2 regions of the Streptomyces sp. NPDC056231 genome follow, and region 2 is predicted to be linked to the other one. Evidence: riboswitches for the same ligand, from Rfam matches in the RefSeq annotation. Region 2 holds a riboswitch; the other holds the start of a gene.
What was found. A riboswitch is a leader RNA that binds a small molecule or an ion and turns the genes downstream of it on or off. The one in region 2 is predicted to bind S-adenosylmethionine.

Region 1: it holds a riboswitch for S-adenosylmethionine, as region 2 does, so the genes downstream of both, ACNPQM_RS24705 (aminotransferase class V-fold PLP-dependent enzyme) here and thrC (threonine synthase) in region 2, are expected to answer to the same signal.

Annotation. Positions count from the first base shown of each region.
Region 1 covers NZ_JBLVKW010000035.1:7,418-22,375, reverse strand. The annotation lists gene ACNPQM_RS24730 (cytochrome c oxidase subunit 3) at 1-116, shown strand, start outside; gene ACNPQM_RS24725 (c-type cytochrome) at 179-988, shown strand; gene ACNPQM_RS24720 (Rieske 2Fe-2S domain-containing protein) at 985-2,037, shown strand; gene ACNPQM_RS24715 (cytochrome b) at 2,034-3,659, shown strand; gene trpD (anthranilate phosphoribosyltransferase) at 3,784-4,848, shown strand; SAM riboswitch class IV at 4,933-5,050, shown strand; gene ACNPQM_RS24705 (aminotransferase class V-fold PLP-dependent enzyme) at 5,223-6,677, shown strand; gene ACNPQM_RS24700 (Lrp/AsnC family transcriptional regulator) at 6,744-7,025, opposite strand; gene ACNPQM_RS24695 (rhomboid family intramembrane serine protease) at 7,022-7,771, opposite strand; gene ACNPQM_RS24690 (hypothetical protein) at 7,935-8,177, shown strand; gene ACNPQM_RS24685 (NYN domain-containing protein) at 8,215-9,576, shown strand; gene ACNPQM_RS24680 (C40 family peptidase) at 9,862-10,890, shown strand; gene ACNPQM_RS24675 (NlpC/P60 family protein) at 11,131-12,162, shown strand; gene ACNPQM_RS24670 (hypothetical protein) at 12,180-13,421, shown strand; gene ACNPQM_RS24665 (glycosyltransferase 87 family protein) at 13,378-14,664, opposite strand; gene ACNPQM_RS24660 (glycosyltransferase family 4 protein) at 14,763-14,958, shown strand, end outside.
Region 2 covers NZ_JBLVKW010000048.1:1,651-16,608, forward strand. The annotation lists gene groL (chaperonin GroEL) at 1-414, opposite strand, end outside; gene ACNPQM_RS29270 (cold-shock protein) at 740-946, opposite strand; gene ACNPQM_RS29275 (MoaD/ThiS family protein) at 1,379-1,657, opposite strand; gene thrC (threonine synthase) at 1,691-2,992, opposite strand; SAM riboswitch class I at 3,010-3,136, opposite strand; gene ACNPQM_RS29285 (glucosyl-3-phosphoglycerate synthase) at 3,289-4,239, shown strand; gene ACNPQM_RS29290 (alpha,alpha-trehalose-phosphate synthase (UDP-forming)) at 4,284-5,678, shown strand; gene otsB (trehalose-phosphatase) at 5,846-6,742, opposite strand; gene ACNPQM_RS29300 (DUF3263 domain-containing protein) at 6,821-7,114, opposite strand; gene ACNPQM_RS29305 (ROK family protein) at 7,360-8,292, shown strand; gene nagA (N-acetylglucosamine-6-phosphate deacetylase) at 8,292-9,446, shown strand; gene ACNPQM_RS29315 (1-phosphofructokinase family hexose kinase) at 9,614-10,540, shown strand; gene ACNPQM_RS29320 (class II fructose-bisphosphate aldolase) at 10,620-11,468, shown strand; gene ACNPQM_RS29325 (carbohydrate-binding protein) at 11,539-12,495, opposite strand; gene cdgB (diguanylate cyclase CdgB) at 12,658-14,319, opposite strand; gene ACNPQM_RS29335 (flavin reductase family protein) at 14,685-14,958, shown strand, end outside.

The sequences.
Region 1 (14,958 bases), on a different contig from region 2:
CAGCCAAGAGGTTCACCCACGAACAGGCGACCGCTGCCATCGTCGTGTCCTATTACTGGCACTTCGTCGATGTCGTGTGGATCGGCCTCTTCGCCACGATCTACATGATCAAGTAACCGGGCTCGAGCCCGAACCACATCCAGCATCGACGCAGAAGATCCTGACACCGGGGTAATCCGTGAAAAAGCTCTCCGCACGACGACGCCATCCGTTGGCGGCGGTCGTCGTACTACTCCTCGCGCTGGCGGCCACTGGGGGGCTGTACGCCGCGTTTGCGCCCGCGAGTAAGGCGCAGGCCGACGACACCGCCCAGTCCCTCGCCATTGATGAGGGCAAGAAGCTGTACTCCGTCGGTTGCGCCAGCTGCCACGGAACCGGCGGTCAGGGCACCACCGACGGGCCGAGCCTGGTCGGTGTGGGCTCCGCCGCCGTCGACTTCCAGGTCGGCACCGGCCGCATGCCGGCGCAGCAGCCGGGTGCCCAGGTACCGAAGAAGAAGGTCATCTACACCCAGGCCCAGATCGACCAGCTCGCGGCGTACGTCGCGTCGCTCGGCGCCGGCCCGATCGTGCCGACCAAGGACCAGGTCAACCCTGAGGGTGCGGACATCGCCAAGGGTGGCGAACTGTTCCGTACCAACTGCGCACAGTGCCACAACTTCACCGGTCAGGGCGGTGCGCTGTCGAAGGGCAAGTACGCGCCCAGCCTTGAGGGCGTGGAACCGAAGCACGTGTACGAGGCCATGCAGACCGGCCCGCAGAACATGCCGTCCTTCCCCGACACGACGATGCCCTCGCAGCAGAAGCGGGACATCATCGCGTACATCAAGACCGTGAACAGCGCCGAGTCCGAGAGCCCTGGTGGCCTCAAGCTGGGCGGGCTCGGTCCGGTCAGCGAGGGCTTGTTCGCCTGGATCTTCGGTCTCGGCGCACTGATCGCAGTTGCCGTTTGGGTCGCGGCCCACACCGCTAAGGCCAAGAAGTCATGAGTAGCCAAGAGATTCCAGAAGAGAACCTGCCTGTTGAGCAGGGCACCGCGCACACCGCGGTAAAGGTCGCGGACGACCCGTTCGCAGACCCGGGGCTGCCGGCCCACAGGCCGCGCATCCAGGACATCGACGAACGGGCCGCGAGGCGGTCGGAGCGCACGGTCGCGCTCCTGTTCCTGCTGTCCATGGTGGCGACGGTCGGCTTCATCGCCTCGTACGTCATCTTCCCGGTCGACAAGATCGTGTACATCTGGCCGTTCGGCCACGTGAGCGCGCTCAACTTCTCCCTGGGGCTGACCCTGGGCGTGGCCCTCTTCGCGATCGGAGCGGGCGCCGTCCACTGGGCGCGCACGCTGATGTCCGACGTGGAGGTGGCCGACGACCGGCACGCCATCGCGGCCGAGCCCGAGGTCAAGGCGAAGGTTCTCGCCGACTTCGCGGCCGGCGCCGAGGAGTCCGCGCTCGGTCGGCGCAAGCTGATCCGCAACACCATGTTCGGTGCGCTGGCCCTGGTGCCGCTCTCCGGTGTGATGCTGCTGCGCGACCTCGGTCCGCTGCCGGAGAAGAAGCTCCGCAACACCCTGTGGGCCAAGGGCAAGCGGCTCATCAACATGAACACGATGCTGCCGCTGCGTCCCGAGGACGTCGCCGTCGGTTCGCTGACCTTCGCCATGCCCGAGGGCCTGGACGAGGACGCGGAGGACTTCCAGAACCAGATCGCCAAGGCCGCACTGATGATCATCCGTATCCAGCCGGAGAACATCAAGGACAAGCGCGAGCGCGAGTGGGCCCACGAGGGCATCGTGGCCTTCTCGAAGATCTGCACCCACGTCGGCTGCCCGATCAGCCTGTACGAGCAGCAGACGCACCACGTGCTCTGCCCGTGCCACCAGTCCACCTTCGACCTCTCCGACGGCGCCCGCGTCATCTTCGGTCCGGCCGGTCACGCCCTTCCGCAGCTGCGGATCGGTGTGAACGCCGAGGGCAACCTCGAAGCGCTCGGTGACTTCGAAGAGCCCGTCGGTCCTGCCTTCTGGGAGCGCGGATGAGTACTGTGACCGACACCAAGCGCAAGGCGCCCGCCGGTGAGCGGGTGGCCGACTGGGCGGACGGCCGGCTCGGGATCTACTCCCTGGCCAAGTCCAACATGCGCAAGATCTTCCCGGACCACTGGTCCTTCATGCTCGGTGAAGTAGCCCTCTACAGCTTCATCATCATCATCCTCACGGGTGTGTATCTGACGCTGTTCTTCCACCCGAGCATGAACGAAGTCGTGTATCACGGCTCGTACGAGCCGATGCAGGGCATCCGGATGTCCGAGGCCTACGCCTCGACGCTGGACATCAGCTTCGACGTCCGCGGTGGTCTCCTGGTCCGCCAGATCCACCACTGGGCCGCGCTGATCTTCCTGGCCGGCATGTTCGTGCACATGATGCGCGTCTTCTTCACGGGTGCGTTCCGCAAGCCGCGTGAGATCAACTGGCTGTTCGGCTTCCTGCTGTTCGTGCTGGGTATGTTCACCGGCTTCACCGGCTACTCGCTCCCGGACGACCTGCTGTCCGGTACGGGTGTCCGCTTCACCCAGGGCGCGATCCTGTCGATGCCGATCGTCGGCACGTACATCTCGATGTTCCTGTTCGGCGGGGAGTTCCCCGGTCACGACTTCGTCGCCCGGTTCTACTCGATCCACATCCTGCTGCTGCCGGGCATCATGCTCGGCCTGCTGGTGGCGCACCTGATCCTGGTCTTCTACCACAAGCACACGCAGTTCGCGGGTCCCGGCCGGACGAACAAGAACGTCGTCGGCATGCCGCTGCTGCCGGTGTACATGGCGAAGGCCGGAGGCTTCTTCTTCCTGGTCTTCGGCATCATCGCCATCATCGCGGGCATCGCCTCGATCAACCCGATCTGGGCCATCGGCCCGTACCGCCCGGACCAGGTGTCCACCGGCGCTCAGCCCGACTGGTACATGGGCTTCGCCGAGGGTCTGATCCGAGTGATGCCCGGCTGGGAGATCAACCTCTGGGGTCACACGCTCGTCCTGGGCGTGTTCATCCCGCTGATGGCCTTCGGACTGGTGCTCGCGATCATCGCGGTCTACCCGTTCGTCGAGTCCTGGATCACCGGGGACAAGCGCGAGCACCACATCCTGGACCGCCCGCGCAACGCCCCGACCCGGACGGCCTTCGGCGTCGCCTGGATCACCGAATACGTCATCGTCTTCATCGGCGGTGGCAACGACCTCTGGGCCACGCACTTCCACCTCTCGCTGAACGCCATCTCGTGGTTCGTCCGGATCTTCATCTTCGTGGGGCCGGTCCTCGCGTTCATCGCGACGAAGCGGATCTGCCTCGGCCTTCAGCGCCGGGACAAGGAGAAGGTGCTGCACGGACGCGAGTCCGGCATCATCAAGCGCCTGCCGCACGGTGAGTTCGTCGAGATCCACGAGCCGCTCGGTCCCGAGCAGCTGCACACGCTCACCGCGCACGAGCAGTACAAGCCGGTCGAGATCGGCCCGACGGTCGACGAGAACGGTGTCGAGCGCAAGGTGCCCGCGATGCAGAAGCTGCGGGCCAAGCTCAGCAAGGGCTACTTCGGCGAGCACAACCAGATCGAAAAGGCCACCGCCGAGGAGTACAAGGAGATCACCAGCGGCCACGGCCACCACTGATCACCTGAACTGATCGCCACAGCAGGAGCCCCGTCCATTCGATGGACGGGGCTCTTCGCTGTCCCTGGGGCTCGATAGGGTGGAGTGCATCCCCTTTATCGGCTGTGGACCCCAGGAGCGGACCATGAACGTTGTGACCCCGGGCGGCGGCGACAGCGTGGCGGCTCGTTCCTGGCCGGGCGTGCTGAACCCGCTGCTGCGTGGCGAGGACCTCACCGCCGACGACACCGCGTGGGCGATGGACAGCATCATGAGCGGCGAGGCGACCGACGTGCAGATCGCCGGTTTCGCCGTCGCCCTGCGGGCCAAGGGCGAGACTGTCGACGAGGTCACCGGACTCGTCCGCGCGATGTACGAGCACGCCACCACGATCCACGTGCCGGGCCGCACGGTCGACATCGTCGGCACCGGTGGCGACCTCGCCAAGACGGTCAACATCTCCACGATGTCCGCGATCGTCGTCGCGGGCACGGGCGCCAAGGTCGTCAAGCACGGCAACCGGGCCTCCTCCTCGGCCAGCGGCGCCTCCGACGTCCTGGAGAAGCTGGGCGTCAACCTGGAGCTGACCCCGCAGCGGGTCGCCGCGGTGGCGGAGGAAGCCGGCATCACCTTCTGCTTCGCCGTGAAGTTCCACCCCGCCCTGCGGTACGCGGCGAAGGCCCGCAAGGAACTCGGCGCGCAGACCACGTTCAACATCCTCGGGCCGCTCACCAACCCGGCGCAGGTGCGCTCCCAGGCCGTCGGTGTCGCCGATCCGAAGATGGCTCCCATCGTCGCGGGCGTACTCGCGGCGCGCGGCAACTCCGCGCTCGTCTTCCGCGGCGACGACGGTCTGGACGAGCTGACGACCACGGCGACCTCCCGGGTCTGGGTGGTCCGCGACAACGAGGTGCGCGAGGAGGCGTTCGACCCGCGCGACGTCGGTCTGCAGCTGGTGCCCGTCGAGGCGCTGCGCGGCGCCGACGCGTCGTACAACGCCGATGTGGCCCGTCGGCTGCTGGCCGGCGAGACCGGTCCGGTACGTGAAGCGGTGCTGCTCAACTCGGCGGCGGCGCTGGTGGCGCTGGACCCGGGCGAGGGCACGCTGAACGAGCAGCTCGCCGCCGGAATGGCGAAGGCCGCCGAATCCATCGACTCGGGTGCGGCCCGGGCGGTGCTGGAGCGCTGGGTGGCGGTCAGCAACACCTGACCGTACGGAAATGCGGCACAGGGCGCGGTCCAGATCTTGGACTGCGCCTTGCACGCCGGCGCACGTATGGCAGGATACGGATCAGGTCATGAGTGACAGCGACTACGGCCCCGGCCCGCTGTCCGGCAACCCTCCGTCCGTGGCGGGGTGCCCCGGGTGAAGACCAGGCCGTAGGCAGCGAGGTCTGCGGCAAGCGCGGACCCCTCGGCATCTCTGAATGTCACCTCCCTGGGGTCCTGGTCCTCGAGGAGCCTCTTGTGAGCAAGCGAATGCGATAGGGCCCAAGGCCCTTCTCCGCACACCCTTTTCTTCCTCCTGCGCTGACGCGTGTCCGCCGGCGTAGTGAATTCGCCTGCCTCTTACGGGAGTTCGCCATGTCTGTCTTCACCGCTGCCGCCGACCAGTCCATTTGTACCCCGCTGCCCGTTCTTGGGCGGGATGTGACCGTTCCTCTGGTGACCGGTGGTGAAGTCACGTACGCCGCCCTCGACTACGCGGCCAGCGCCCCGGCCCTGCAGCGCGTGTGGGACGACGTCGCCGCGTACGCCCCGTACTACGGCAGCGTCCACCGCGGCGCCGGATACCTCTCGCAGCTCTCCACGGACCTCTTCGAGAACAGCCGCCAGACCGTCGCGGAGTTCCTCGGCTGCCGCCCCGAGGGAGACCAGGTGATCTTCACCCGGTCGACGACCGACTCGCTGAATCTGCTCGCCGCGGTGCTCCCCGCCGACTGCCAGGTCTTCGTGTACGAGACCGAGCACCACGCCTCGCTGCTGCCCTGGCGCGACGCCCGCGTCACCTACCTCAACGCCCCGCGCACCCCGGCCGAGGCCGTCGAGACGCTGGAGCGGGCGCTCGCCGACCGCGCCCCTTCCCCGAGCTCTCTGGTCCGTTCGAGCGGGGGAGGCGCCATCGGACCGGCGCTGGTCTGCGTCACCGGCGCCTCCAATGTCACCGGTGAACTGTGGCCGGTGAAGGAGCTGGCCGCCGTCGCCCACGCGCACGGCGCCCGGATCGTGCTCGACGCTGCGCAGCTCGCCCCGCACCACCCGGTGGACATCGCCGGGCTCGACGTCGACTGGGTCGCCTTCTCCGGACACAAGCTGTACGCGCCGTTCGGCTCCGGTGTCCTCGCGGGCCGCGCCGACTGGCTGCAGGACGCCGAGCCGTACCTCGCCGGTGGCGGCGCCTCGCGGAAGGTCGCCCGCCGCACCGACGGCGGAGTGGACGTCGAGTGGCACTCGACCGCCGCCCGCCACGAGGCCGGTTCGCCCAACGTCATCGGCGTCCACTCCATCGCCTCCGCCTGCAAGGCACTCACCGAGGCAGGCTTCGACCGGCTCGTCGCCCGTGAGCAGCAGCTCGTCACCCGGGTCCGTGAAGGCCTCGCCGAGGTTCCCCAGGTCAAGGTGCTTTCGCTGTTCGGCGACGACGCCCCGCGGGTCGGCGTCATCTCCTTCGTCGTGGAGGGCTGGAACAGCTCGCACTTCGCCGCGGCGCTCTCCGCCGAATACGGCATCGGGGTACGCGACGGACTGTTCTGCGCCCACCCGCTGATCCGCACCCTGCTGGGCGGCGACCCGCAGGACCCGGGCGAGTGCGGTGCGCCGGAGGCCGAGCAGGGCGAGCTCCCCCAGTCTCGAACGGACTCGACCGGGGGGACCCCCTCGCTGAACGCGATCCGGGTCAGTTTCGGCGCCGGTACGCCGGACGAGCACATCGAGCGCTTCGTCCGCGCGGTCAAGGAACTGGTGAGCCAGGGGGCCCGGTGGACGTATCGCACCGAGGACGGCCGCTGTGTCCCGGACCGGGGCGCAGCGCAGATCTGACGGGCCCGTCGTACTTCGGCCGGGGACGGGTAACAGTGCCCGTCCCCGGCCGAAGTACGACGCGACCTACGCGTCGAGACCGATGGCGAAGGCCGCCTCCAGGTCGTGCTGCGAGTACGTACGGAAGGCGACATGGGTGTCGGTGCCCTCGACGCCCGGGATCTTGCTGATCCGGCCGGGGATGACATCCGCGAGATCGTCGTGCCTGGCCACCCGGACCATGGCGATCAGGTCGTACGTACCGGTGACCGAGAAGACCTCGCTGACATTGTCCAGCGCGGCGATGGCCTCGGCGATCTCCGGAATCCGGTCCACGCTGGTTTTGATGAGCACGATCGCGGTGATCACGGCTGGCTTTCTCCCTCGGTGGCCGTCGCTGGAGCCTTCACTCTAGCCCCACCGCGGTAGCGTCCCCAGGCGTAGAGGAAGCCGCAGACGAAGCCGACCACGTGGGCGAGATACGCCACCCCGGGACCGCTGCCCGCGCCCTGCGCCGCCATCCACTGCAGGACGAACCAGAAGATCAGCACGATCCAGGCGGGAAAGCGCAGCGGAAGGAAGAGCAGGAACGGGAAGAGGCTGGTCACCCGCGCCCTGGGAAACAGGTAGAGGAACGCCCCGAGCACCGCGGAGATCGCTCCTGATGCGCCGACGAGGGTCTGGTCGGAGTTCGCGTGCGCCGCCGCGTACGCCAGTAGTGCGAGATAGCCGCAGCCAAGGTAGAAGAAGACGAATTCGGCACGGCCCATCCGCTCCTCGGCCATCACCCCGAACACGTACAGGAAGAGCATGTTGCCGAGCAGATGAAGCCAGCTGCCGTGCACGAACAGTGCGGTCAGCGGGGTGAGCAGCGCCTGCGCGGAGCCCGCCCACAGCTCGCTCGGAATCACCCCCCAGCGTTCGAAGTACCCGGCCTGGGCGGCGAGCAGGGTGTCGGCGGTGCCGTATGTGGAGTTGAAGCCGGAGAGCGGGCTGACCAGGAAGACGGCGCAGCACAGGGCGATGAGCGCATATGTCACCTGCGCACCGGCCGCCGTGGCGGCGCGCAGGAGCCTGCCGGTCACTCCGTCTCTCGCGGCCCGCCGATCGATCATGCACAGAGCATGACGCAAGGTGACGGAACGGGACAGACCGCCTCGCCGTGTCTATGGGTATGTGCAAGGCCGTAGGGTTACAGCAGGAGATCCGCAGTTCGACGGCGCACCGCGAGATCCTGTGCGGGAAGCAGCACGACGCTCGACGAAAGAGGACGCAACGATGACGACGGTTCCCCAGCCGACCGACGGGACCCGCTGGCGCTGCACGCTCTGCGGAAATCTCACCCGCTTCGACGTGACCCGTACCTCCAAGGTCGTCGAATACGTCCATCTCGACCTGGCCGGTGAGTCGACCGTCGAGGAACGCGAGGTGGTCAGTGAGACCATCGAGTCGGTCCGTTGCCGCTGGTGCAATGCGGTGGACCAGATCGAACTAGTCGACAGGCCGGGTGCCGACTCCTGACGGGGCCGTGCAGACAGACATTTTGGGGTGACGGATCGTGGAGCAGCCCGATAGCGGCGCCGAGCCGGCCGATGGAGCCGGCGACGCCGTCGAGGCGCTCGACCGCCCGCTGCCCGAAGGCGTACGGCGGCGGGTCGTCGCGCTGGTCTCGGACGCGTTCGGCGGCCTGACCGTCACCGAACTCCCGGCCCAGCTCAGGCAGTACGCCCGCTTCACCCCGACCCGGCGCGCCAAGTTCGCCGGGAACGCGATGGCGGCCGCCCTGGAGAGCGACACCCTGTTCCGTCAGCGCATCGGCGAACGGCTCCGGGAGTCCCAGTCGGAGCTGGCCGCTGCCGTGGAGGCCGGGTCGCCGCCGGCCGCCGCCGATCCCGTCGATGTGGCCGCGGCAGCCTATGTGCTGCGGCCGGTCGGCTGGGTGAAACTGGTCTCCGCGGCCGGCGAGGAGGTCCAGCGCGCCGACGCCGAGCGGGCCGACGAGGAGAGCCGGCGCGAGCTGGAACGGCTGCGCGAGGAGCTCGCCCAGGCCCGGACCCAGACGAAGAGCGAGACGGAACGGCTCCGCGCCGAACTCGACGCGGCCCGCAAGGAAGCCGATTCGTTGCAGCGCAAACTGCGGTCCGCCCTCAGCGAGGTCAAGCGCGGCGAGGCCGCGGTGCGCCGGGGCAAGGCCGAGGCCGACGCCCTGCGGGCCGAGACGGCCGCCCGGATCTCCGCCGCAGAGAGCGAGACCCGGCGGCTGCGGGCCCGTCTCGGTGAGGCGGAGGCATCCGTCGAGGCGAGCCGCAGAGCCTCCAGGGAGGGGCGTTCGGTCGAGGACATGCGGCTGCGGCTGCTCCTCGACACGGTGCTCGACGCGGCCCGGGGGCTGCGCCGCGAGCTGGCCCTGCCACCCTCCTCGATCCGCCCCGCGGACGGTGTCGACGCGGTCGAGCCCGGCGCGATGTCGCCCAAGGACATTGCTGCCAGGGCTCTTTCGGAGACCGATCCGGCACTGCTCGACCAGTTGCTCGCGCTGCCGCAGGCGCATCTGATCGTGGACGGCTACAACGTCACCAAGACCGGCTATCCGCAGCTGCCGCTGGAGAAGCAGCGGCTGCGGCTGCTGGGCGGTCTCGCGGTGCTCGCCGCGCAGTCCGGCGCCGAGATGACCTGTGTCTTCGACGGGGCCGAACTGGCCGCTCCGGTGCTGCTCGCACCTCCGCGTGGGGTGCGTGTGCTGTTCAGCAAGCCGGGCGTGACCGCCGACGAACTCATCCGCCAGCTCGCCCGCGCCGAACCGCCGGGCAGGCCCGTCGTGGTGGTCTCCACCGACCGTGAAGTGGCGGACGGCGTGGCGAAGGCGGGGGCCAGGCCCGTTGCGTCCGTCTTGCTCCTGAAGCGGCTTTCGCGCGTCTGACGCGCCTTGTGGTCAGTTGTCGGAAATCAGGGAACGTACCGTCAAGTGGCCGCTACGCCCTGTGTGATGAGAGTAAAGAAGTACCTGCTGAGGCGAGATTTTTCTTGCGAGGATTTGAACTGATCACAAGATGGTCACTAGGGTCAGGCTTCGAACCTTCGCACGGTTGATCACCCATCCGGGGTGGCGGCGAAGGAACCGCCGAGTCCGTGACGTGCACGGAGCCGGGGATTCTTTCCCCCCACAGCCCGGTAGGCGGCTCAGAGGAAGAAGGAGCTCGCCTTCGTGGCGTCCCACCGTCGTCCCAAGCAGCCGAGCCGCGCCCGTGTGACCGTGCTCACCGCGACCGCCGCCGCGGCCGTGGCCCTGACTTCCCAGGCCGCCCATGCCGACCCCAAGCCGACCAAGAGTGAGGTCAAGGCGAAGGTCGACAAGCTCTACCACGAGGCGGAGAAGGCCTCCGAGAAGTACAACGGGGCCCAGGAGCAGCAGAAGAAGCTCGAAAAGCAGGTCGGCGCGCTGCAGGACAAGGTGGCCCGCGGTCAGGCGGAGCTCAACACGCTCCGCAGCGGCCTTGGTTCGCTCGCCGCCGCGCAGTACCGCTCCGGCGGCATCGACCCGTCCGTTCAGCTCTTCCTCGCCTCGGACCCGGACACCTTCCTCGACGAGGCCTCGGCCCTCGACCAGTTGACGGCCAAGCAGGCCGACTCGCTGGAGAAGATCCAGGAGAAGCAGCGGGCCCTCGCGCAGCAGCGCAAGGAGGCCCAGGACAAACTGAACGACATCGCGGACGTCCGTAAGACGCTCGGCGAGAACAAGAAGAAGTTCCAGGGTAAGCTCGCCGAGGCGCAGCGCCTGCTCAACACCCTGACGGCCGCCGAGCGCGAGAAGATGGCTCAGGACGACCAGCGTGCCAGCCGCGCCGCCAGCGACCGGGTCAACCTGGGTAACGAGGTTCCCGCCTCCGCCCGCGGCTCCGCCGCCCTGAATGCCGCCGCCAGTCAGATCGGCAAGCCGTACGTCCGCGGCGGCACCGGCCCCAACTCCTACGACTGCTCGGGCCTGACCCAGTGGGCCTACGCCCAGGCCAGTGTCCACATCAGCCGCGTCACGTACACCCAGGTCAACGACGGTGTGCAGATAGGCCGCAGCGCCCTCAAGCCGGGCGACCTCGTCTTCTTCAACAGCACGTCGCACGTGGCTCTGTACGCGGGCAACAACACCGTTGTGCACGCCCCGTACCCGGGCGCGGTGGTCCGCTACGAGTCGATGAACACCATCGGCAGCTTCCAGTTCGGCGTGCGCGTCGGCTGACGACGCTCGAACGGGCGAATTGCCGCGCCCCGCACAGACGGCCCGCCCCGCCGGAGACCACAGGTCACCGGCGGGGCGCCGTCGTTCGTGACCTGCACCCATCCGCCACAGTCGTTCGTGCGCTCCGCAGTCGCCCGACTACTGTCTGTCTGCTGTGCGGCTCCCGTCCGTCGGTCCGCCCGTCCCGGGCGGCAGGGGGCCGCGTACGTCTGCGTACAGCGGAAGGGAGTGCGGCGTCCTGTGGTGTCCCATCGCCGTTCCACACAGCCCGGCGTCAACCGGAGCGTCCGGGTCACAGTCCTGTCCGCGGCCGCTGCGACCGCTGCCGCCACGCTCGGGGCGGCATCCGCGCACGCCGACCCGAAGGGCACGTCCCGGACCGCCAGGGCCGAGATCGACCGGCTGTACCGCGAGGCCGAGCGCGCCACCGAGCAGTACAACAAGGCGGGGGAGGACGCCGACCGGCTGCGCGGCGAGCTGAACCGGGCCCAGGAACAGGCGGCCCGCGGTCAGGAACGGATCAACCGGATGCGCATGGCGCTCGGTTCGGCCGCCGCCGCGCAGTACCGCTCCGGTGGCATCGACCCCTCAGTCGCCCTGCTGCTCTCCGCCGATCCGGACAGTTACCTCGACCGGGCAGCCACCCTGGACCGGCTGAACGACCGTCAGACCACCGCCTTGCACGAGCTCCAGCACGCCCGGCGCGGCCTCGCGCAGGTCCGTGCGGAGGCTGCCCGCTCGCTCGCCGGTCTGGAGCGCGACAGGGCAGCCGCCACCCGCCACAAACGGACCGTCGAGGGCAAGCTCCGGCAGGCCCGGCAGCTGCTGATCTCGCTGCCTGCCGCGGACCGGGCGGCCTTCGACGGCGCCTCGCGCTCCGGCCGCGACGCCTCGTTCTCAGCCTTGGCCGGTCTGCCGGCCGGCTCGTCCCGGGCGGCGGCCGCTGTCATGGCCGTCCGCCGGGCCATCGGACTCCCGTACATCTGGGGCGCCAGCGGACCCGCCGGATTCGACTGCTCCGGGCTGATGCAGTGGGCGTACGCCCAGGCCGGTGTCACCCTGCCGCGCACCTCGCAGGCGCAGCGGTACGCCGGTCACATGGTGCCGCTCTCCGAGGCCCGCCCCGGCGATCTGGTCGCCTACCGCTCGGACGCCAGCCATATCGGGATGTACGTGGGCAACGGGCAGGTGATCCACGCCCCGCATCCGGGTGCTCCGGTCCGCTACGACTCGGTCGGCATGATGCCGGTCTCCTCGGTGACCCGCGTCTGACCCGTACCCTCGGTCAGGTGGCTGATCAGGGGCGCACCGCAGGGCGGGGGCATGACGGACGGCGGCGCGCGGCGGGCGCGGCGCTCGCCGGACTGCTGCTCGCATCCGCCTGTGCGGCCCCCGCCACCCCCGACCCCACCGTCCGGGCCATCAGTGCCGCCCTGGACCGCCGCGCCGCCGCCGTCCTGGACCACGACCCGGACGGCTTCCTCGCCGTACTCGCCCCCGGGGCCACCGGCCTGCGGACGGCCCAGCGCCGCGAGCTGGCCCACCTTGCCGACGTGCCGCTGAGCTCATGGGCGTACCAGGTGACGGACGTGCACAGGCGCGGAGCCGGCCGGGCCACCGCCGATGTCGAGCTGCGCTACCGGATCGCGGGCTACGACAGTGCTCCGGTCACCGCGGACCGGGTGCTCGACCTGGAGCGGGACCCGGCGGACGGCCGCTGGTACATCACCGCGGACCGGGCCGGCCGGGACGGCGGCCTCCAGCTGTGGCAGCAGGGCGACGTCCAGGTCGTACGGGGCAGGCGAAGTCTCGTCCTCGGTGTGGGGCGGACAACGGCGGAGCTCCGCGCGATCGCGGGCACCGCGGACCGTGCGGTGCCCGCCGTCTCCGCCGCCTGGCCGGAGCGCTGGGCCCGCCGCGTGGTGGTCCTCGTGCCGGAGACGACCGACGACATGGCCGGGCTGCTGGGGGCACCGGCGGCGAACTACCGGGGCATAGCGGCCGTCACCACCGGTGAGACCGGCGGCCGGGCGCCCGCGGACCGGGTGATCGTCAATCCTCAGGCGTACGCGACGCTCGGCACGTTCGGGCAGCGGATCGTCCTCACCCACGAGACCGCCCATGTCGCCACCCGCGCCCGCACCTCCGCGTCCACCCCGACCTGGCTCTCCGAGGGATTCGCCGACTGGGCGGCCTACCGTGGCGAGCACCGGACCGCCGGGCAGGCCGCGCCCGAACTGGCCGAAGCGGTCCGGCGCGGTGAGCTGCCCGCCGAACTGCCCGCCGACGAGGAGTTCGGGTTCGCGGGAGACTCCGGGCGCCTTGCGAGGGCGTACGAGGGCGGCTGGCTGGCGTGCGCGCTCATCGCCGACCACTGGGGCGAGCAGAAACTCTTCGCCTACTACCGGGCCGTCGGGGGGCACTCAGGACGGGACGGAGCGGTGGAGCAGGCGATGCAGGACGTGCTCGGCACGACGCCGCAGGAGTTCACGGCGCGCTGGCGGGAGTATCTGCGGTCCCGTCTCGGCTGACCCGCTCCGCCGGAGCGGACGACCGGACCGGCGGCCGGTGCCGGTCCCGGCGGACCGGCGCGGGCACCGTCTCCTTCCACAGCCGCCGGGACGCGACCAGGGCCGCCGCGACCAGCAGACCGTTGCGTACGAACATCAGCGTCACGCCCTGCGCGTCGCTGGTCACCACGTGGACGAACCCGAGCGGGAACTCCAGCTGGGTGACGCCCGTCGCGATCAGCACCAGAACGGCCGGCAGCCCCATCCGGCTGGAGCGGAAGACCACACAGACAGCCGCGAGACCGACCAGCCACAGCATGTACTGAGGGCTGATCACCCGGCTCGTGGTCGTGAACAGCAGCACCGCCGTGAACGCCGCGTCGGCCGGCGTGCGCACCCCGAAGTCGCGGGCCAGCAGCCGCCACACCACCAGCCAGCCGAACGCGGCGATGCTCAGCGCCAGCGCCAGCGCGCTCACCAGCGGTACATGCGGGCCCAGGAATTCCAGCGACCCGTAGTTCAGCTCCACCCGGCCCTGCCAGCCGAACTGCCGCGCCACATGGAAGACCAGCGCCCCCAGCGACTCGACCTCGGTGCCGCGGTCGCGCTGGAACCCGAGAAAGGCCAGCGCTCCCGGCAACGCGGCCGTGCACACCACCAGCAGCCCGGCCGCCGTCACCACCGCCGCCGTCCATGAGCGGCGGGTCGGCTCCCCGCGCGTGGTCCCGGCCAGCAGCAGCACCGGCCACACCTTCAGCAGCGCGCCGAAGGCGGCCAGAGCCCCCAGCACCCGCGGATGCCGTACCCCCGCCAGCAGCGCCGCCACCGCGACCGCCGTCACCATCACGTCGTACCGCGCATACGCGGTCGTGCCGAGCAGGGGCACCCCTGCCACCCACACCCAGCCGCCCGCGGTCCGCCTGCCGGTACGGCGGCCCGCGTACAGCAGCAGGCCGAGCACCAGCGCGTCGCAGAGGCAGGCGAGGACGAAGAAGGCCGAGGCGTAGTCCAGGAACGGCAGCAGGGCGGGGGAGAGGACGGCGAGCGCCGCGACGGGCGGGTACTGCCAGGTGACATCGTCCAGCGGATACGTGCCGGACTTCAGCACCTCGGACCAGCCGTGGTAGATCACCGAGACGTCGCTCGTCACGTCCGGGCCCGGCAACGTGACGACCTTGAAGACGCAGAGCAGCAACGCGGCCCTGGTGAGGGCCCACACCGCGACGGGTGCGAGAAATCTGCCGGTTCCGCCTGCTGCTGTCATGCCCGCGCCCATCCCCTTCGCCAGTGGCTCCGAGCCATGATGCCCGGCCCGACTGCGGGTGAGCCATCAAGCCGGGCCGTTCGGTACTGTCGGCGGAGATGGACAAGACCCTGATCGTGACCAACGACTTTCCGCCCCGACCCGGCGGGATCCAGGCATTTCTGCACAATATGGCACTCCGCCTGGACCCCGGCCGGCTCGTCGTCTACGCCTCCACCTGGAAGCGGAGCCCCGAGGGCGTCGCGGCCACCGCCGCCTTCGACGCCGAGCAGCCGTTCACCGTCGTCCGTGACC
Region 2 (14,958 bases):
CTCCACGTCCTTGGCCTGCTCCAGCAGAGCGGCGGAGACGGCCTCGACGGCCTTCTCGATGCCCCGCTTGAGGGCCATCGGGTTCGCACCCGCGGCGACGTTGCGGAGGCCCTCACGGACGAGTGCCTGGGCGAGAACGGTGGCGGTGGTCGTACCGTCGCCGGCGACGTCGTCCGTCTTCTTGGCGACTTCCTTGACCAGCTCTGCGCCGATCTTCTCGTACGGGTCCTCGAGCTCGATCTCCTTGGCGATGGAGACACCATCGTTGGTGATCGTGGGTGCGCCCCACTTCTTCTCAAGGACAACGTTCCGGCCCTTGGGGCCGAGGGTCACCTTGACGGCGTCGGCGAGCTGGTTCATCCCGCGCTCGAGGCCGCGCCGCGCTTCCTCGTCGAACGCGATGATCTTGGCCATGTGAAGTGGTCCTCCCGGACAGGGGTGGATTGCTCCGGACCGTGTGGCGCCCGCGACGGACGGCCTGCGTGCCTGACGGTTCCTTGCCCCGCCGGGCCTGCGGGCCTCACCGACCCGGTCCTTCTGTCACTCTCAACGTCAGAGTGCTAACGCCCAATGATTAGCACTCGACCCCTTCGAGTGCAAGCGCCCCTTCGAGTTCGCGGATGGCGTCGGGCAGCGGTGGCACGGTCGCGGGCGGGCTCCGGGACGCACGAAGGGCCCGTACCCCCGGGGGTACGGGCCCTTCGTGCGTGAGTAGTGTCGTTGGCCGACCGCGTCGAGCTCAGCCGACGGCGAGCTTGACCATGTCCGCCTGCGGCCCCTTCTGGCCCTGCGAGATTTCGAATTCAACTCGCTGACCCTCTTCGAGGGTGCGGTACCCGTCCATCTGGATCGCACTGTAGTGGACGAAAACATCCGCACCACCGTCGACCGCGATGAAGCCGTACCCCTTCTCCGCGTTGAACCACTTGACGGTGCCCTGAGCCATGCCTAACTCCCCTATTACTGGCCCTTGCACAGGACCGCACTTCGCGGACCCGGGTCAGAACTCACCCTCCGACAGGAGAGGGTGCGTGCGCCGGAACGCGTCGACCGCGGCTGAATGTATCTGTCCAACTGCCCTCTGCAACAGGTCAATCGGACGAGAATTCTAGGCAGCACCGAACGCCCGAATATGAGGAATTCACGCGATTCCAGGGCAAGTCGGGCCGGACAAAGGCCACTTATGGCGCAAGGAGTTGGAACACTTTGGCTGCATCTTGTCGCGAGCGGGCGCATTCTCGTATGCGGTCGGCACGGGCAGCGGAGGGGGCTTCCCCACTGTACCGCGCTTAACCATGCAGAATTGCCCCCTCCGCTTAGCTTGCAGAGGGGGCAACTCCGGTAACGCTGCAAAGTCGGCCCCAGGGCCGACTGCGGGTCAGCAGCCGCCCGCGACCGCCGGGATGATGGAGATGCCCGCGCCGTCCGGGGTGGCCGCCTCCAGGCCGCCCTCGAAGCGCACGTCGTCGTCGTTGACGTACACGTTCACGAAGCGGCGGAGCTTGCCCTGGTCGTCCAGGACACGCGCGGCGATGCCCGGGTGGTTCTGCTCCAGCGACTCGATGACCTGGGAGAGGGTCGAGCCCTCGGCCGGGACCTCGGCCTGGCCGCCCGTGTAGGTGCGCAGGATGGTGGGGATACGGACCTTGACGCTCATCTGGGTGCCTTCCTTACGTCTCGGGTGGTCGGGTCAGCCGTTGGCGAGGCCTGCGTCGCGGAACGCGTCCAGGCTGGGCCGGATGGTCGCGGTCGGGCCGGTCGTCGGGGCGACCGCGTCCAGTGTCTTCAGACCGTCGCCGGTGTTCAGGACGACCGTGGTGAGCGTCGGGTCCAGCAGACCCGCCTCGATCAGCTTCCTCGTCACACCGACCGTCACCCCGCCCGCCGTCTCGGCGAAGATGCCCTCGGTGCGGGCCAGCAGCTTGATCGCGTCGACGATCTGCTCGTCGTCGACGTCCTCGACCGCGCCGCCGGTGCGGCGGGCGATGTCCAGGACGTACGGACCGTCGGCCGGATTGCCGATCGCCAGGGACTTGGCGATCGTGTTCGGCTTCTGCGGGCGTACGACGTCGTGACCTGCCTTGAAGGCCGTGGAGACCGGGGAGCAGCCCTCGGCCTGGGCGCCGAAGATCTTGTACGGCTTGTCCTCGACGAGACCGAGCTTGATCAGCTCCTGAAGACCCTTGTCGATCTTCGTGAGCTGCGAGCCGGACGCGATCGGGATGACGAGCTGGTCGGGCAGCTGCCAGCCGAGCTGCTCGCAGATCTCGTACGCGAGCGTCTTGGAACCCTCGCCGTAGTACGGGCGCAGGTTGACGTTGACGAAGCCCCAGCCCTCACCGAGCGGGTCGCCGATGAGCTCCGAGCAGAAGCGGTTGACGTCGTCGTAGTTGCCCTCGATGCCGACCAGCTCGCCGCCATACACCGCGGCCATGACGACCTTGCCCTGCTCCAGGTCGTGCGGGATGAACACGCAGGACCGGAAGCCGGCCCGGGCTGCGGCCGCGCCGACCGCGCCGGCGAGGTTGCCGGTGGAGGAGCAGGAGAGCGTGGTGAAGCCGAAGGCGCGGGCGGCCTCGACGGCGATCGCGACGACGCGGTCCTTGAAGGAGTGCGTCGGGTTGCCGGAGTCGTCCTTGACGTACAGACCGCCCGTGACGCCCAGCTCACGGGCTAGGTTGTCGGCCTTGACCAGCTTGGTGAAGCCGGGGTTGATATTGGGCTTGTCCGCGACATCGGCGGGGACGGGCAGCAGCGGCGCGTAGCGCCAGATGTTGTCCGGTCCGGCCTCGATGCGCTTCTTCAGCTCGTCCGGGGAGCCGCTCGGCAGGTCGTACGCCACTTCGAGCGGCCCGAAACAGGACGCGCAGGCGAAAAGGGGACCGAGCTCGAAACGCTCTCCGCACTCGCGGCAGGAGAGCGCCGCTGCGGGGCCGAGGTCGACGGCGCCGGTGGAAGAATCGGTGCTTACTGCAACAGTCTGCGCAGCCATGATGGCGAGGCCCTTTCTCCTCATCTTCCTCGCGGCGCATTTCGCCACGAGCCGGAATTGGCACCTTCCCCACCTGACCTCGCGGTCGGCGGGAGGGTTGCCGGGACTTCAACGGGCCGTTCCCTCAGTCCCTCTGGATGAGCGCTTTGGCACTGGATCACCGACCCAGGCATTTATTGGCGGACGACCCCGACATGCGACGGTCATCCGCGTTGTTCAAGACTGTAACCGAAGCCCCGGACGGTTGAGACAGTCGTCCGAACCGCGAGATGGATCACATACAGGGAGTATCGACCGTGCTGGAAGAGGTCGAACGCTGGCTGGCCGGGCGTTCCTGGTCGGCAGCCGACCGCCCGCTGGACCGGCTCGTCGCCGCCAAGAGCCGGGATCCGCGGCGCGGGAGCGTGAGCGTGGTGCTGCCCGCCCTGAACGAGGAGGCGACGGTCGGCGCCATCGTCGAGACGATCCGGATCGAGCTGATGGAGAAGGTGCCGCTGGTCGACGAGCTGCTGGTGATCGACTCCGGCTCGACGGACGGCACGGCGGACGTCGCCCGGAAGGCGGGCGCCCGAGTGGTGCACCGGGACGCGATACTCCCGCGCATACCCGCGCTCCCCGGCAAGGGCGAGGTCCTGTGGCGCTCGCTCCTGGTCACCAGCGGTGAGATCGTCTGCTTCATAGACGCCGACCTGAGGGACTTCTCCGCGGAGTTCGTCTCCGGAATCGTCGGCCCGCTGCTCACCGACCCCGATGTGCAGTTCGTCAAGGCGATGTACGACCGCCCGCTGGGCGACACCGCGGGTCAGGGCGGTCGCGTCACGGAACTGGTGGCCCGCCCGCTGCTCAATCTGCACTGGCCGCAGCTGGCCGGCTTCGTCCAGCCGCTCGGCGGCGAGTACGCGGTGCGGCGCTCACTGCTGGAGCGGCTGCCGTTCCCCGTCGGTTACGGAGTGGAACTCGGCCTCCTGGTGGACGCCCTGCACACGGTCGGGCTGGACGCGCTGGCACAGGTCGACGTGGGGGTGCGCAGACACCGCCACCAGGACGGCCAGGCGCTGGGACGGATGGCTGCGGCGATCTATCGCACCGCTCAACTCCGTCTTTCCCGAGGCCACTTGATACGTCCAGCCCTGACCCAGTTCGAGCGGCGCGAGGACGGCTTCGTACCGCGCACCCATCCGGTGGACACGGAGGAGCGGCCTCCGATGTGCGAGATCACGGAGTACGTTTCGCGGCGCGCGGCCTGACTTCGCACGTTTGGGCGGTTCGCGATCGGGCTAGATTCCGCAACATGGTCTCCGAGCACGAAGCCCAGTCCGCTGCCCAGGTCCTCGTTGCGTCCAACCGCGGCCCGGTGTCGTACACCCTGGCCACCGACGGATCGCTCGACGCCACGCGCGGCGGCGGCGGGCTCGTCTCCGGGCTGAGCGCCGTCAAGGACAAACTGTGGGTGTGTGCCGCGCTCGGTGAGGGGGACCGGGAGGCGGTCCGGCGCGGGGTCGCCGAGCAGGGCGTACGGATGCTCGACATCGACGCGGCCGTCCACGCGGACGCGTACAACGGCATCGCGAACTCGGTGCTCTGGTTCGTCCACCACATGCTGTACCAGACGCCGCTGGAACCGGTCTTCGACGCGGAGTTCCGGCGGCAGTGGGCGTCGTTCGAGACGTACAACCGGGCCTTCGCCGAGGCGCTCGCCGAGGAGGCGGGCGAGGGTGCGGCGGTGCTGGTGCAGGACTACCACCTCGCACTGGTCCCCGGCATGCTCCGCGAGCTCCGCCCCGACCTTCGGATCGGCCACTTCTCGCACACCCCGTGGGCGCCCGTCGACTATTTCCGCCTGCTCCCCGACGACATCGCCGAGCAGCTGCTGCGCGGCATCCTGGGCGCGGACCGGGCGGCCTTCCTGACCCGGCGCTGGGCGGACGCGTTCATCGGCTGCTGCACGGAGATCCTGGGCGGCACCGGCCGGACCAGGATCGGGGTGCACGGGCTCGGCGCGGACGCGGACTTCCTGCGCAGGCGCGCGCACGAGGCGGACGTGGACGAACGGATGGCCGCGCTGCGGGAGCAGGTCGGCCCCGGGCGGAGAACGATCGTACGAGTGGACCGAACGGAGCTGTCCAAGAACATCGTGCGCGGCCTGTTCGCGTACCGCGCGCTCCTCGAAGAGCGGCCGGAATGGCGTGAGCGCGTCGTCCATGTCGCCTTCGCGTACCCCTCGCGGCAGGACCTGGCGGTGTACCGCGACTACACGGCCGAGGTCCAGCAGGTCGCCGACGAGATCAACGCCGTGTACGGCACGTCGGGCTGGACGCCGGTCGTGCTCCACGTCAAGGACGACTTCGCCCGCTCGCTCGCCGCGTACCGGCTGGCCGACGTGGCGCTCGTCAACCCGATCCGCGACGGCATGAACCTGGTCGCCAAGGAGGTCCCCGTCGTCTCCGACCACGGCTGCGCGCTGGTGCTGTCGCGGGAGGCGGGGGCGTACGAGGAACTGGGCCGCGACGCGGTCGTGGTGAACCCGTACGACGTGTCCGCGACGGCGGCGGCGCTGCACGAGGCTTTGACGATGGCGGACGACGAACGGGCCGCACGCACGGAGCGGCTGGCCGCGGCGGCGGTGGCGCTGCCGCCGCAGCAATGGTTCCTGGACCAGCTGGACGCGCTGCAGCGGGAGGCTTGAGAGCGAACCCGTCCGGCGATCGCGGACACGCCGTGCTGCCGGGCTTCGGCTGCGCTCCGCAGCCGGGACGCTTCCTGTTGACGGTCGGTCGACGGCCTAGGGGGTGTTTCGAAAGCAGCGTCGTCCGCCCCTACGCCGCCCGGCAGGCGGGACTTTCGAAACACGCCCTAGTGCCCCTCCCGGCACTGGACCTGTTGCGCCAGGGTCGCCAGGAAGTCGACGACGGCTCCTGGGCCGTTCAGCAGCAGATCGGCCCGCTCGGCCAGTTCGGGCACTTCCGCGCTGCCGCTGCAGACAAGCAGGCCAGGAATGCCGTCGGGGCTCTCGGTACGGAGCTTCTCCACGGCGGCGTACGCGGCGAGGTCGCCCAGGTCGTCACCCGCGTACAGAACGGACTCGGCGTCCAACTCCCGTACGTACTGGGTGAGCGCCATACCCTTGTCCATGCCCGGCGGGCGCAACTCCAGTACCAGACGGCCCGGTTCGACGATCAGCCCGTGCCGGGCGGCGAGCGCACCGAGCGGGCCGCGCAGCGCGTCGAACGCAGCCTGCGGGTCGGCGGCGCGGCGGGTGTGGACGGCGAGCGCCCGGCCTTTCTCCTCGATCCAGGCGCCGTGCCAGGAGCCGAACCGTTCGAGCAGGCCGGGGAGTTCGGCGCGGACCGCGGCGACGCCCGGGTGCGGGGCGGGGGCGTGGACGGTGCCGGAGACGGCGTCCCAGCGTTCGGCGCCGTAGTGGCCGAGAACGACGAGGTGGTCGAGGCCGGGAACCCCGGCGAAGCCGCCGTGCCGGACCGCGACGTCGGCCGGGCGGCCGGTGATCACGGCGACGGAGGCGACCTTCGGCGCGAGCGCGGCCAGGGCCGGGACGGCGCCGGGGTGGGCGCGGGCCTGTTCCGGGTCCGGGACGATCTCGGCGAGGGTGCCGTCGAAGTCGAGCGCGACGACGGCACGGTCCGGGCGCGCGAGGATCGCGGCCAAGGCTTCTCGGCCGGGTGGGGTGGTGGGGGTCGGGAGCTCGGACGGGATCTCGCTCGGCGCGGGTGCGTGCGGATTGCTGCCCATGGGTCGAGCCTATCGGCGTACCGCCGGGCACAGCACGGGGCGACGCGGCTTACCGGCGGCGTGCGAGCGGGGGCCGGTTCAGCGGCGCCCCCGCCGAGCCTCCCGGATCCGTCGCAGCCGGTTCACCGTCACCGGGTCCTCCTCCAGCGCCCGCCGGTCGTCCAGGAGCGCGTTGAGCAGCTGGTAGTAACGCGTCGGCGAGATGCCCAGGCCCTCCCGGATCTCCCGCTCCTTCGCCCCCGGGCCGGCCCACGAACGCCGTTCCACGGCCAGGACCGCACGCTCCCGGTCGGAGAGCCCGGAACCAGGGCGGTCGGCGGGGCTGTCGGCAGGAGGCTCCGCTTCGGTGGAGCCGTCGTCGGGGGCGGTCATATGAGCCAACCTATCGCCCGCCCCCGAACCCGCTGCCCGGCCACCCGCCACTCCGCGCACGCCGCCTTCGACGGCGAACGCCTTGCCGAGACGGCGAAGCGCGGCCTGCTGAGCTCGGCAGAAGCCCTGGTCGAAGGCGCGGTCCGGGGCGCGGTCCAGAGCTTTGCCACACTTTTGTATGGATCCTCAACAAACAGAAAAAGTGGACTAGACCTATTGGGGGTCCTCGGGCGAAACTGTCTCCCGTGAAACACGTCATCGCCCTCGATGTGGGCGGCACCGGAATGAAGGCCGCACTGGTCGGGGCCGACGGCTCCCTGCTGCACGAGGCTCGGCGCGCAACCGGCAGGGAGCGCGGACCCGACGCCGTCGTGGAGTCGATCCTCGCCTTTGCCGCGGAACTGCGCGCCCACGGGGAGCAACACTTCGGCGAGAGCGCCGTCGCGGCCGGTGTCGCCGTGCCCGGCATCATCGACGCCGAGAACGGGATCGCCGTCTACTCCTCGAACCTGGGCTGGCGCGACGTCCCCATGCGCACCCTGCTCGGCGAACGGCTCGGCGGCGTACCCGTCGCACTCGGCCACGACGTCAGGACCGGCGGCCTCGCCGAGGGCAGGATCGGCGCGGGCAAGGGCGCCGACCGCTTCCTGTTCGTCCCGCTCGGAACCGGCATCGCCGGGGCCATCGGCATCACGGGCACCATCGAGGCGGGCGCGCACGGGTACGCCGGCGAGATCGGGCACATCGTGGTCCGGCCGGACGGGCCGGACTGCGGGTGCGGACAGCGCGGCTGCCTGGAGGCCCTCGCATCCGCCTCCGCCGTCAGCCGCGCCTGGGCCGCCGCGTCGGGGGACCCGGAGGCCGACGCCGCGGACTGCGCGAAGGCCGTCGAATCGGGTGACCCCGCTGCCGTACGGGTATGGCAGGACGCGGTCGACGCGCTCGCCGCCGGACTGGTCACCGCGCTGACCCTGCTGGACCCTCGCGCGCTCATCATCGGTGGCGGCCTCGCCGAGGCAGGGGAAACCTTGTTCATACCACTCCGTGCGGCCGTCAAGGAACGTGTCACGTTCCAGAAGCTGCCCGACATCGTCCCGGCGGCCCTCGGGGACACCGCCGGATGCCTGGGTGCAGGGCTGCTCGCCTGGGATCTTCTCTCCACGGAGGTATCCGCCTGATGGCCGGACGCGCAGACAGCACGGTTCTCACCGGGGCCCGGGTGGTCCTTCCCACCGGCACCGTCGAGAACGGCCGGGTGATCGTCGAGGGCACTCGGATCGCCGGGGGTCCGGCGGAGGGTGCCCGGACCATCGATCTGACCGGCCACTGGGTCGTCCCCGGCTTCGTCGACATGCACAACCATGGCGGTGGCGGCGCGTCCTTCACCTCCGGCACCGTGGACGAAGTCCTCACCGGCATCCGCACCCACCGCGAGCACGGCACCACCACCCTGGTCGCCTCCACCGTCACCGGCGAGATGGACTTCCTCACCGAGCGGGCCGGCATCCTCTCCGAGCTGGTCGAGCAGGGCGACCTGGCCGGGATCCACTTCGAGGGCCCGTTCATCTCGCCGTGCCGCAAGGGTGCGCACAGCGAGACGCTGCTGCGCCACCCGGACCCGGCCGAGGTCCGCAAGCTGATGGACGCGGCGCGCGGCACCGCGAAGATGTTCACGCTCGCCACCGAACTGCCGGGCGGCATCGAGTCGGTGCGGCTGCTCGCCGAGCACGGCGTGATCGCCGCGATCGGGCACACCGACGCGACGTACGAGCAGACCGTCGAGGCGATCGACGCGGGCGCCACCGTCGCCACCCACCTGTTCAACGCGATGCCGCCGTTCGCCCACCGCGATCCCGGTCCGATCGCCGCGCTCCTGGAGGACGAGCGGATCACCGTCGAACTGATCAACGACGGTACTCATCTGCATCCGGCCGCCCTGGAGCTGGCATACCACCACGCGGGCGCCGCCCGCGTGGCGCTGATCACGGACGCGATGGACGCGGCCGGGTTCGGTGACGGCCGGTACCAGCTGGGTCCGCTCGCCGTCGAGGTCAAGGACGGCGTCGCCCGGCTCGTCGAGGGCAACTCGATCGCGGGTTCCACGCTCACCCTGGACACCGCGTTCCGCCGGGCCGTCACGCTCGACCGGATCCCGGTCGAGGACGTCGTACGGTCCATCTCCGCCAATCCGGCACGGCTGCTCGGCGTGTACGACAGGGTCGGCTCGCTGGACCCGGGCAAGGACGCGGACCTGGTGGTCCTGGACGCGGACTTCGCGCTCAAGGGCGTCATGCGTAAGGGCGAATGGGTCACTGAGCCCGAACTCGGGTGATTTCAGCCATTCTTCACAGAGGGCCGAATACGTAACGAAGAGGCAGCGGTTGGCCCGGGGGTCTGGGCCGACCGCTTTCTCTTTGGCATGATCGCTTCGTAAACAGCAGGGAAGGCGCGTTCTGGCAAGGGATCCGCGCTCCGGCACGGATCGAAGGGGTGACCGAGGTGATCCTCACGGTCACGCTCAACACGGCACTCGACCTGACGTACGGCGTCCCGGCGCTGGTCCCGCACACCAGCCACCGCGTCGGTGACATATCCGAACGCCCCGGTGGCAAAGGGCTCAACGTCGCCCGGGTGCTCTCCGCACTCGGCCACGAGACCGTGGTCACCGGTTTCGCCGGAGGCGCCACCGGAGCCGTACTCCGCGAGCTCCTGGCAGACCTCCCGCCGCGCGACGCCCTCGTTCCCGTCGCCGGGAACACCCGCCGCACCATCGCGGTCGTCGACGCGTCCACCGGCGACACCACCCAGCTCAACGAACCCGGCCCACTCGTCAGCGCCGACGAGTGGACCACCTTCCTCGCCACGTACGAGAAGCTCCTCGCCGGCGCGGACGCGGTCGCACTCTGCGGCAGCCTGCCGCCCGGCATCCACGTCGGCGCCTACGCCGAACTGGTCCGCATCGCCCGCGCCGCCGAGGTCCCCGTTCTCCTCGACACCAGCGGCGAACCGCTGCGCCGGGGCATAGCCGCCCGACCCGACCTGATCAAGCCGAACGCCGACGAGCTCGCCCAGCTCACCGGCTCCCGCGACCCGCTGCGCGCCACCCATGACGCCCGCCGCCGGGGCGCGCACGGCGTGATCGCCTCGCTCGGCGCGGATGGCATGCTCGCCGTCACACCCGAGGGTGCCTGGCGGGCGGCGCCGCCGGACCGGGTCGCGGGCAACCCCACCGGAGCGGGCGACTCCGCGGTGGCCGGGCTGCTGTCCGGTCTCGTCGAGGGGCTGAGCTGGCCGGACCGGCTGCGCAGGGCGGTGGCACTGTCGACGGCGACGGTGCTGGCACCGGCGGCCGGGGAGTTCGACCGGGCGGCGTACGAGGAGCTGCTGCCGCGCGTCGGCATCGAGGAACAAGCACCGACGGTCTGAGTGGCGCGGAACCAGCCCGCATCGCGCGCCCGGCACCGTCCCGGATCATCCCGCACCACACGAAGCCCCAGGGGGCAGCATGCCGCTCGTCAGCACCGGTGAACTCGTCTCGGCCGCCCAGGCCGACGGACGCTCAGTCGCCGCCTTCAACGTCATCACACTGGAGCACGCGGAGGCCATCGCCGCGGGCGCGGAACGCGCCGGGGCGCCCGCCATCCTGCAGATCTCCGAGAACGCCGTGAAGTTCCACGGCGGCCGGCTCTCCGCCATCGCCGCCGCGACCGCCGCCGTCGCCCGCGCCTCCCACGCGCCGCTCGCGCTCCACCTCGACCACGTCGAGTCCGTGGAACTGCTGCACCAGGCGCACGACGAGGGCTTCGGCTCGGTGATGTTCGATGCCTCGAAGCTGACCTACGAGGAGAACGTGCGGGCCACGGCCGACGCAGTCGCATGGGGCCACGAGCGCGGGATCTGGATCGAGGCGGAGCTCGGCAAGGTCGGCGGCAAGGAGGGCGAGGCCCCGCTCGACGCCCACGCCCCCGGGGTCCGGACCGACCCGGCCGAGGCCGCCGCCTACGTCGCGGCGACCGGCGTCGACGCGCTGGCCGTCGCGGTCGGCTCCTCGCACGCGATGACGGAGCGCACCGCCGCCCTGGACCACGCCCTGATCGGCCTGCTGCGCGACGCGGTCCCGGTCCCGCTGGTGCTGCACGGCTCCAGCGGCGTCCCGGACGAGGAGATCCGCCAGGCGGTCGCCTCCGGCATGCGCAAGATCAATGTGGGTACGGCGCTGAACACGGCGTTCACCGGCGCGGTGCGCGCGTACCTGGCCGAGAACGCGACGGGTGTCGACCCGCGCAAGTACATCGCCCCGGGCCGCGAGGCGATGGCCACGACGGTGGCGGGATTCCTGAGCCTGATGGGCTGACCCGCCCGGCACGGACGGAACCGGCCCCACCGCCCTCGTCGGGTGGTGGGGCCGGACTGCGTTCCCGGGGTCAGCGCGTCTGGTGGCCGGCCTTCAGCGACAGCTGGTCCAGGTTGGCGTCGCACTGGTCGCCCTCGTTGCACGAGATCATCAGCGTGTTCGATCCCTTGTTGAGGTTGACGTAGGCGTACGTCGTCGTCCAGCCCTTCTCCAGGTCGCCCTCCGGGGCGTGCGCGAAGTTCGTCATGTTGATCGAACGGGGGGCCTCGGAGTTCACCGTCAGCGACGTCTTGGCGTCCTTTCCGGGCACGCCGTACGTCACGAACAGCGTGTACTCGCCGGCCGTCGGCACGTCGACCGACCAGGTCGCGGACCTGCCGACCTCGTTCAGGTTGATGTACTGGCCGTTGGCGCTCTTCGCGCCCTTGACCGAGTTGTCGAGCGTGGCCGTGCCACCGAGCTTCAGCGTCGCGGCGTCCTGCTTCGGCAGCTCCGCCGGGGCCTCGGACGCCGTCTCGGACTGCTTCGGCTTCGGGGACTCCTCGACCTGACCGGCGGGACCGGCCGAGGTGGAAGCCTCGTCCTTCTTGTTGTTGCCCTTGCCGTCGTTCGTGATCATCGCGACGCCGATGCCGACGAGGACGACCGCGACGACCGCGAGCGCACCGATCAGCAGGCCCTTGGTGTTCGGACCGCCGTTGCCGGGACCGCCGCCGCGGCCGTGGCCGCCCTGTGCCGTGACCTGCGCGGTGGGACCGCCGCCGGGGTACGTCTCCGGGGCGGCGTACTGGGCGTTCGGCCCGCCGTACGGCTGCTGCGGCGGCACCTGCTGCCCGTACTGGCGCTCGCCGACCGTCCGCACCTGGTTGTACGAGGTCCGGGGCACGCCGGGCTGCGAGACAGGACCCGGATAGCCGTAGCCGCCCTGCCGTGGCGACTGGGCGCCGGACGCCTGCCCGTCCTCGTACAGGTAGCCGAACGGATCGTCGTCCTCGGGTGTGCTTGCGCCGTTGTTCCCGGCCGTCATCCCTGGGTCACTCCTCACCATGTCGCCAGCCGTCGCCGAATATCGCCAGCCGTCGCCGACCGGCCGAGCCTACCTCGAACGGAGCACACCAAGAATTGCCGTCGGCCCTCGGGGTGCCGTGCCGGAACCGGGGCGGGTACCGGCACGGACCTGCCGTGAACGTCAGCCGGCCCTGCGGTGAACCTTCGACCGCGACCGCTTCTCCACATACATCCGCTGGTCGGCGGAGCGCAGCACCTCTTCGGCGGTCATGCCGCAGCTGGCCCAGCCGATCCCGAAACTCGCCCCGACCCGCACCGCACGGCCATCCACCCGAATGGGGGGAATGATGGCGTTGCGCAACCGTACGGCCAGGTCTGCGGCGTCCGCGGCACCGAGCCCGTCCGCGAGGACGACGAATTCGTCACCCCCGAGCCGGGCGACGGTGTCGCCGTCGCGCACACAGGTGGTGAGCCGCCGGGCGACCTCGATCAGGACGGCATCGCCGGTGTGGTGCCCGAAGCGGTCGTTGATGGACTTGAAGCCGTCGAGGTCGCAGAAGAGGACCGCGAGCCCCTTCGTCCCGTCGTCCTGCTCGCTGTCGGGCGCCACCGCGTGCACATGGTGGTCGTACGGGCCGCCGCCCGCCACCGCGTCCGCCTCGAAGCCGTCGGCCCGGAAGCCGTGCATCCGGGCGTCCATGTCCTCGACGTCGCCGTACGCCGCGTCCATCGCCTCCACGGCGGTGGTCGCCGTCGAGTACGGGCGCTCGCAGAGCCGGGCACCGAGCCGGGCGCGCAGCTCGGCGCTGTTGGGCAGGCCGGTGAGCGCGTCGTGCGAGGCGCGGTGCGCGAGGTGCAGCTCGTGGCGCTTGCGCTCCTCGATGTCCTCCACATGGGTGAGGAGGAAGCGGGGGCCGTCGGTGGTGTCCGCGACGACGGAGTTGCGCAGCGAGACCCAGAGGTAGGTGCCGTCCCGGCGTCCGAGCCGCAGCTCGGCGCGGCCGCCCTCGGCGGACGTACGCAGCAGGGTGCCGACGTCCTCGGGGTGCACGAGGTCGGCGAAGGAGTAGCGGCGCAGTACGGAGGCGGGGCGGCCGAGGAGCCGGCACAGTGCGTCGTTGGTGCGCAGCAGCCGACCGTGCTGGTCGCCGCCCATCTCGGCGATGGCCATGCCGCTGGGGGCGTACTCGAAGGCCTGTCGGAAGGATTCCTCACTGGCCCGCAGCGCCTGCTGCTCCCGTTCGAGCCGGACCAGGGCACGCTGCATGTTTGCTCGGAGCCGGGCGTTGCTGATCGCAATGGCTGACTGGGACGCGTACATCTGGAGGGCCTCGCGGCCCCAGGAGCCGGGGCGACGGCCGTTGCGCGGGCGGTCGACGGAAATGACACCGAGGAGGTCCCGGCCGCCGCCGGACGCGTACATCGGGGCATAGAGCCGGTCCTGCGGATGCCACTCGTCCTCGAAGCGGGGCTCGGGACCTTCGGTGTGCCACTGCGGTACGTCGTCGTCGAGGAGGACCCAGCCGTCGGTGTGCGGTATGAAGCAGAGCTCGTCCCAGGACTCACCCATGGAGAGCCTGCGCTCCCAGGAGGTGCGCGAGCCGACGCGGCCGGTGATCAGCGCTTCGGCGGCGGAGTTGCCCGCGAACGCGGCGACGACGAGGTCGCCGTCCGGGCGGACGAGATTGACGCAGGCCAGCTCGTATCCGAGACCGGTGACGATTCCGTCGGCCACCGTCTGCAGTGTGTCGGCCAGGCTCCGCGCCGTGTTCAGATCGGCGACGGCCTGATGCAGCTGCCGCATCGTCGCTAGACGAACGTACGGCTCCGACTCGGCCTCCATTGCTCGCACTCCCCGAGACCTCGACAGCACTCCAGATTTCATATCGACGTACTTGTTCGCAGTGTCACCGCCACTGAATCACAGTGAGCTGTGCACCCGGTACACAGGGTCAACAAATACCGCCCTCTGTGACTCAAGTCACAACAGATGATGAAGGGTACCGAGCGGCCTCCAGGAGAGGCCCTTGCTTTTCTTGAACGCAAATCTGTACGTCGCGCCTCGTCGCATTGTGCCGTGGCGGTGCGGCCCATGGGGCCGGAGTCCTAGGACCCGGCTGGTCCCCTGGCCCGATGCGACCGCGCGCGGGCTCCGGCTAGCGTGCCGGTGTGTTGCAGACGAAACCCCCCACCCCGCGATCCGAGCCCATCCCCCACGCTTCCGAGCCCATCCCCCATGCTGAAGGGGTGAGCAACGAGGAGTTCCGCGGCGCCCTCGCCCGGCTGGCCGCAGGCGTGGTCCTGATCACCGCCCAGGAGCCGCCGCTCGACGAGAACGGGCGCGGCGAGGACGTGGGGATGACGGCAACCGCCTTCATGTCCGTGTCACTGGACCCGCCCCTCGTCCTGGTGAGCCTGCGCAACGGCTCCCGGATGGACGACCTGCTGGGCGAGCAGCCGTTGTGGGCGGTCTCCGTGCTCG